DNA from 3 places in the Streptomyces sp. NPDC102279 genome. Region 2 is predicted to be linked to each of the others. Evidence: predicted binding sites of a transcription regulator. Region 2 holds the regulator's gene; each other region holds the start of a gene.
The links. The regulator HrcA, encoded in region 2, represses chaperone genes, less so after heat shock. The targets are predictions, from matches to a motif close to TTNGCACTCNGNNNNNCNGAGTGCNAA.
Positions count from the first base shown of each region.

Region 1: the regulator HrcA is predicted to act here: its motif matches at 1,338-1,364, upstream of groL (chaperonin GroEL).
Region 3: the regulator HrcA is predicted to act here: its motif matches at 1,139-1,165, upstream of groES (co-chaperone GroES).

Region 1 is NZ_JBIWLU010000005.1:176,689-178,953, reverse strand. Features, by position in the region: gene groL (chaperonin GroEL) at 1-1,212, opposite strand, end outside; gene ACIRQH_RS13765 (cold-shock protein) at 1,595-1,798, opposite strand; gene ACIRQH_RS13760 (MoaD/ThiS family protein) at 2,242-2,265, opposite strand, start outside.
Region 2 is NZ_JBIWLU010000009.1:397,481-399,745, reverse strand. Features, by position in the region: gene ACIRQH_RS25070 (MBL fold metallo-hydrolase) at 1-503, opposite strand, end outside; gene hrcA (heat-inducible transcriptional repressor HrcA) at 683-1,699, shown strand; gene dnaJ (molecular chaperone DnaJ) at 1,700-2,265, shown strand, end outside.
Region 3 is NZ_JBIWLU010000027.1:9,321-11,585, reverse strand. Features, by position in the region: gene ACIRQH_RS40515 (polysaccharide deacetylase family protein) at 1-313, shown strand, start outside; gene ACIRQH_RS40510 (polysaccharide deacetylase family protein) at 310-1,062, shown strand; gene groES (co-chaperone GroES) at 1,310-1,618, shown strand; gene groL (chaperonin GroEL) at 1,774-2,265, shown strand, end outside.

The DNA of each region.
Region 1 (2,265 bases), on a different contig from region 2:
GGCCGCCTTCGCGTTGCGAACGGCGTCCTCGATGCGGTGCTTGCGCTCCTTGAGCTCGACCTCGGTGGCGGCACCGGCCTTGATGACGGCCACGCCGCCGGCCAGCTTCGCCAGACGCTCCTGGAGCTTCTCGCGGTCGTAGTCCGAGTCCGAGTTCTCGATCTCGGCGCGGATCTGGTTGACCCGGCCGGCGACCTGGTCGGCAGAGCCGGAGCCGTCGACGATCGTGGTCTCGTCCTTGGTGATGACGACCTTGCGGGCACGGCCCAGCAGGTCCAGACCCGCGTTCTCCAGCTTGAGGCCGACCTCCTCGGAGATGACCTCGCCGCCCGTGAGGATGGCGATGTCGCCGAGCATGGCCTTGCGGCGGTCACCGAAGCCCGGAGCCTTGACGGCGACGGACTTGAAGGTGCCACGGATCTTGTTGACGACCAGGGTCGACAGCGCCTCGCCCTCGACGTCCTCGGCGATGATCAGCAGCGGCTTGCCGCCCTGCATGACCTTCTCGAGGAGCGGGAGCAGGTCCTTGACGTTCGCGATCTTGGAGTTCGCGATCAGGATGTACGGGTCGTCGAGGACGGCCTCCATACGCTCCATGTCGGTGGCGAAGTACGCCGAGATGTAGCCCTTGTCGAAGCGCATACCCTCGGTGAGTTCCAGCTCCAGACCGAAGGTCTGGGACTCCTCGACGGTGATGACGCCTTCCTTGCCGACCTTGTCCATCGCCTCGGCGATGAGCTCGCCGATCTGCGTGTCGGCGGCGGAGATGGAGGCCGTGGAAGCGATCTGCTCCTTGGTCTCGACATCCTTGGCCTGCTCGAGCAGGGCACCGGAGACGGCCTCGACGGCCTTCTCGATACCGCGCTTGAGGGCCATCGGGTTGGCGCCGGCGGCGACGTTGCGCAGACCCTCGCGCACGAGCGCCTGGGCCAGCACGGTCGCCGTGGTCGTACCGTCGCCGGCGACGTCGTCCGTCTTCTTGGCGACTTCCTTGACCAGCTCGGCGCCGATCTTTTCGTACGGGTCCTCGAGCTCGATCTCCTTGGCGATGGAAACACCATCGTTGGTGATCGTGGGCGCGCCCCACTTCTTCTCGAGGACGACGTTACGGCCCTTGGGGCCGAGGGTGACCTTGACGGCGTCGGCGAGCTGGTTCATCCCGCGCTCGAGACCGCGCCGTGCCTCCTCGTCGAACGCGATGATCTTGGCCATGTGAAGTGGTCCTCCCGGACGGGGTGGATTGCTCCGGATCGCGCCCGCGCCCGCGACGGACGGCCTGCATGCCCTGTGGTTCCTTGCCCCACCGGCCTGCGGACCTCGCTGGCCCGATCCAAGTTCTGTCACTCTCACTGGGAGAGTGCTAACGCCAATGATTAGCACTCGACCCCGTCGAGTGCAAGGTGCGCTCGTGAGGCGAGCCCCTCCGAGGGGTGGCGGTCGGGCGCAAGCGCCTCTCGGGAAACGGGCCCCCGGGGGAAGCCCCCGCGCACGGCGCGCGCCCGCGCGCGCGTGGGGAAGACGCACGAGGGGCCCGCATCCCTGGTGGGATGCGGGCCCCTCGTGCGTGAGTGCGTCGGTGGTCGTTCGCGCCCGATCAGACGGCGAGTTTGACCATGTCCGCCTGCGGACCCTTCTGGCCCTGCGAGATCTCGAACTCCACTCGCTGACCCTCTTCAAGGGTGCGGTAGCCGTCCATCTGAATCGCGCTGTAGTGCACGAAGACGTCCGCACCACCGTCGACCGCGATGAAGCCGTACCCCTTCTCCGCGTTGAACCACTTGACGGTGCCCTGAGCCATGCCTAACTCCCCTATTACTGGCCCTTGCACAGATCCGCACTTCGCGGATCCGGGTCAGACCTCCACCCCCCAACGGGTTGGGGGTGTGCGCCGGAACGCGTCGACCGCGGCTGAATGTATCTGTCCAACTGCCGTCTGCAACAGGTCAATCGGACGAGAATTCTGGGCACGCCTGATCGCCGGTATAGGGAGAATTCGAGGAGATCCAGGGCAAGTCGGGCCCCGTATATGCCATAAACGGCTCAAAAAGGCCGGGCACTTTGGCTACTTCTTGTCGGCTGCCGGGAGAGGACTCATATGCGTCCGGCATGAAACCAACATCCAGAACGGGGCGACTTCCCCAACCCTACCCCGTTCAACCCTGCAGAATTGCCCCCTCCGCTTCTCTCACGGAGGGGGCAATTCGATGAACTCTTCGTGTTCGGCATTACCGAGGGTAACGATCAGCCTCCGGCGACGGCCGGAAT
Region 2 (2,265 bases):
ACGACGACCACGAGGTCGTGGGCGGTGTGGCCCTCACCCGTCCGCACCAGCCGCACCCCGACGCCGCCACCGAGTTCCAGGTCCCGGGCGCCCCGGACCTCGTGCCGGGGGCGTACGAGGGCGTCCGCCGCCTCCTGCGCCGCCCGGGGATCCAGCCCGTTGCGCACCGCGTCCGCGCGCAGCTCCTCGCGGCCCCTCTCGTACACCCCGGACGAGCCGTCCGCGACGAACGTCTCGGCGCCCTCGAACGCCGCGGCACCGAAGACATGGTCGAAATGCGGGTGGGTGAGTGCGAGGTGCGTCACGTGCCGGCCCGGGCCGAGCAGTCGTTCCGCGTCGACGCGCAGCGCCTCGCCCTCCGCGAGACGTGATCCCGCGTCGATCATCAGCGCCGCGTCCTCGCCGACGACGAGCCCGACGGTGCAGTCCCAGTCCGGAAGCCGCCGCCGGCCGATCCGGGGCGCCACCCGTTCCCACCCCAGCTCTTCCCAAGTCAGCCTCATACGGCGACGCTAGCGGTGACCGGGTGTCGCGCACGACATCGCAGGCCCGCCCTTGCCGGGGTCGTGCCTCACCGCCGTACACTGGCCCGGGGAACGCTGGCACTCGGGCGCGTTGAGTGCCAGGCGAAAAGCCACGAAGGCCACGAAGACCACGGAGTCGACTTCTGGAGGTGTGCGCGATGCTCAGTGAACGCAGGCTCGAGGTGCTCCGCGCCATCGTCCAGGACTATGTGGGCACCGAGGAGCCGGTCGGCTCCAAGGCGCTCACGGAGCGCCACCGGCTCGGCGTCTCGCCGGCGACCGTCCGCAACGACATGGCGGTCCTGGAGGACGAGGGCTACATCGCCCAGCCGCACACCAGCGCCGGACGCATCCCCACGGACAAGGGATACCGGCTCTTCGTCGACAAGCTCGCGGGCGTCAAGCCGATGACCGCGCCCGAGCGGCGCGCCATCCAGAACTTCCTGGACGGAGCCGTCGACCTCGACGACGTCGTCGGCCGGACGGTGCGGCTGCTCGCGCAGCTCACCCGGCAGGTCGCCGTCGTGCAGTACCCCTCGCTGACCCGCTCGACCGTGCGGCACGTGGAGCTGCTCTCGCTCGCCCCGGCGCGCGTGATGCTCGTGCTGATCACGGACACCGGCCGGGTCGAGCAACGCATGATCAACTGTCACGTGCCGTTCGGTGAGACTTCTCTCGCCGATCTGCGGGCCCGGCTCAACAGCCGGGTCGCGGGCCGCCCCTTCGCGGACGTCCCGCAGCTCGTGCAGGACCTCCCGGACGCCTTCGAGTCGGAGGACCGGGGTACGGTCACGACAGTGCTCTCCACCCTGCTGGAGACACTGGTCGAGGAGACCGAGGAGCGGCTGATGATCGGCGGGACCGCCAATCTCACCCGTTTCGGACATGACTTCCCTCTCACCATCCGGCCGGTGCTCGAAGCGCTGGAGGAGCAGGTCGTGCTCCTCAAGTTGCTTGGAGAGGCCGGGGATTCGAGCATGACCGTGCGAATCGGTCATGAGAACGCGTATGAGGGACTCAACTCCACGTCCGTGGTCTCGGTCGGCTACGGTTCGGGCGGCGAGGCAGTAGCCAAACTCGGCGTGGTCGGCCCGACCCGCATGGATTACCCGGGAACGATGGGAGCGGTACGAGCGGTGGCACGGTACGTCGGACAGATCCTGGCGGAGTCCTGAGTGGCCACGGACTACTACGCCGTACTCGGCGTGCGCCGCGACGCGTCCCAGGACGAGATCAAGAAGGCGTTCCGGAGGCTCGCACGCGAGCTGCATCCGGACGTCAATCCCGATCCGAAGACGCAGGAGCGCTTCAAGGAGATCAACGCCGCCTACGAGGTGTTGTCGGACCCGCAGAAGAAGCAGGTCTACGACCTCGGCGGTGACCCCCTGTCCCAGCAGGGCGGAGGCGCCGGCGGCTTCGGCGCGGGCGGCTTCGGGAACTTCTCGGACATCATGGACGCCTTCTTCGGCACCGCGTCGCAGCGCGGACCGCGCTCGCGCACCCGCCGCGGCCAGGACGCCATGATCCGACTGGAGATCGAGCTGGACGAGGCGGCCTTCGGCACCACGAAGGACCTCCAGGTCGACACCGCCGTCGTCTGCGCGACCTGCAACGGCGAGGGTGCCGCACCCGGGACCTCCGCGCAGACCTGTGACATGTGCCGCGGTCGCGGCGAGGTGTCCCAGGTGACGCGGTCCTTCCTCGGCCAGGTCATGACCTCGCGGCCGTGCCCGCAGTGCCA
Region 3 (2,265 bases), on a different contig from region 2:
GGACGTGATGAAGAAGCAGTTCGGCAAGCGCCCGTCGCTCTTCCGCCCGCCCTACGGCAACTACAACCAGGACACCCTGCGCGCCGCCAAGTCCTGCGGCGTCACGCACGCGCCCATCTGGGACGAGGAGGTCTTCGTCGACCACTGGGAGTACCGCGAGGAGGACCAGGACCTGCACCCCGGCGACATCGTCCTCACCCACTTCCGCGGCCGCAAGGACTGGAAGGGGACCATGCCCGACCTGGTCCGCCGCTTCCTGAAGAGGGTCACCGCCGAGGGCTACGCGGTCGCGCGCCTGGAGGACTACCTGTGAGGCTGCGGGTGCCGGTCGCCGGACTGCTCGCGGCGCTGCTGCTCACCGGCTGCGCGCAGTCCGTCGACCCGATCGAGCGGCTGGGCAAGAAGGCGGCGCAGCGGGTGCACCCGCAGCAGACGGCGTACCGCCGCTGGGGCCTGACCGCCCCGCTCGCCCCGGCGCCCCGTGCGCCCGCCCGGACCACCGCGCGCACCGCGGGCCCGGGTCTGCCGCCCGTCGTGGACCACGTCCGCACCCGCGACAAGGTCGTCTTCCTGACGTACGACGACGGAGCCGAACGCGATCCGCGGTTCGTCGACATGGTCCGTGAACTGCGGCTGCCCGTCAGCATGTTCCTCACGGACAGTGTCGTCGGGCCGGGGTACGCCCACCTCGCCCGGCTGCGCGAGGTCGGCGCGACCGTCCAGAACCACACCCTCGACCACGCCTCCCTGCGCGGACTGCCCTACGCGGGCCAGCGCGCCGAGATCTGCGGGCAGCAGGACAAGCTCCGGCAGCGCTTCGGTATCCGTCCCCGGCTGCTGCGGCCCCCCTACGGCCGGTACGACGCGACCACCCTGCGAGCCGCCGGCGACTGCGGGGTCAGAGCGGTCGTCCTCGGCAGGACCCCCGGTGCGCACCGGCTCCGGCCGGGCGACATCCTCTCCGGCTTCGAGGAGCCCGACCTCACGGACGCCACGCTGCGGCTGCTCCGGCGCATCCAGGCCGAGGGCTTCACGCCCGCCCGGCTGGAGAACTACCTCTAGAGCCCGGAAACCGCTTCCAGAGGGGCCCGCCCGGACATCCGATGGGGCCGTCGGGGCCGCGCCACGCCGCCCGGCTTTGGCACTCCGCTTGACCGAGTGCTAATCGCAGTCATAGTGTCAGGCCTGGCACTCCCCCCTGGAGAGTGCCAATAGCGACGGGCAGATCCGGCACCCGCGACGACGGATCCACCTGGTCGCCACCTCAGACAGTTAACCCCGTGAGATCTCCGAAGGGGGAGGTCGGATCGTGACGACCACCAGCTCCAAGGTTGCCATCAAGCCGCTCGAGGACCGCATTGTGGTCCAGCCGCTCGACGCCGAGCAGACCACGGCCTCTGGCCTGGTCATCCCGGACACCGCCAAGGAGAAGCCCCAGGAGGGCGTCGTCCTGGCCGTGGGCCCGGGCCGCTTCGAGGACGGTAACCGTCTTCCGCTCGACGTCACCGTCGGCGACGTCGTGCTCTACAGCAAGTACGGCGGCACCGAAGTGAAGTACAACGGCGAGGAATACCTCGTCCTCTCGGCTCGCGACGTACTCGCGATCATCGAGAAGTAATTCACCCGGTAAGGGCGTTCGGGGTCATTCCCCGGACGACCCCGCACCAAGCATTGCAGTGAACTGCGCCCCTGGCCCCCGCTACTTCTGATGAACCGGGCGCTGGGGGCGCCGTTCGTTTCTCCCAAGTTTTCCGAGAGGGCTGAACCGCTCCCATGGCGAAGATCCTGAAGTTCGACGAGGACGCCCGTCGCGCCCTCGAGCGCGGCGTCAACAAGCTTGCCGACACGGTGAAGGTGACGATCGGCCCCAAGGGCCGCAACGTCGTCATCGACAAGAAGTTCGGCGCCCCCACCATCACCAACGACGGTGTGACCATCGCGCGCGAGGTCGAGCTCGACGACCCGTACGAGAACCTCGGTGCCCAGCTGGTGAAGGAGGTGGCGACCAAGACCAACGACATCGCGGGTGACGGTACGACCACCGCCACCGTGCTGGCCCAGGCGCTCGTCCGCGAGGGCCTGCGCAACGTCGCCGCCGGCGCGTCGCCCGCCCTCCTGAAGAAGGGCATCGACGCCGCGGTCAAGGCCGTGTCCGAGGAGCTCCTCGCGACGGCCCGCCCGATCGACGACAAGTCCGACATCGCCGCCGTGGCCGGGCTCTCCGCCCAGGACAGCCAGGTCGGCGAGCTCATCGCCGAGGCGATG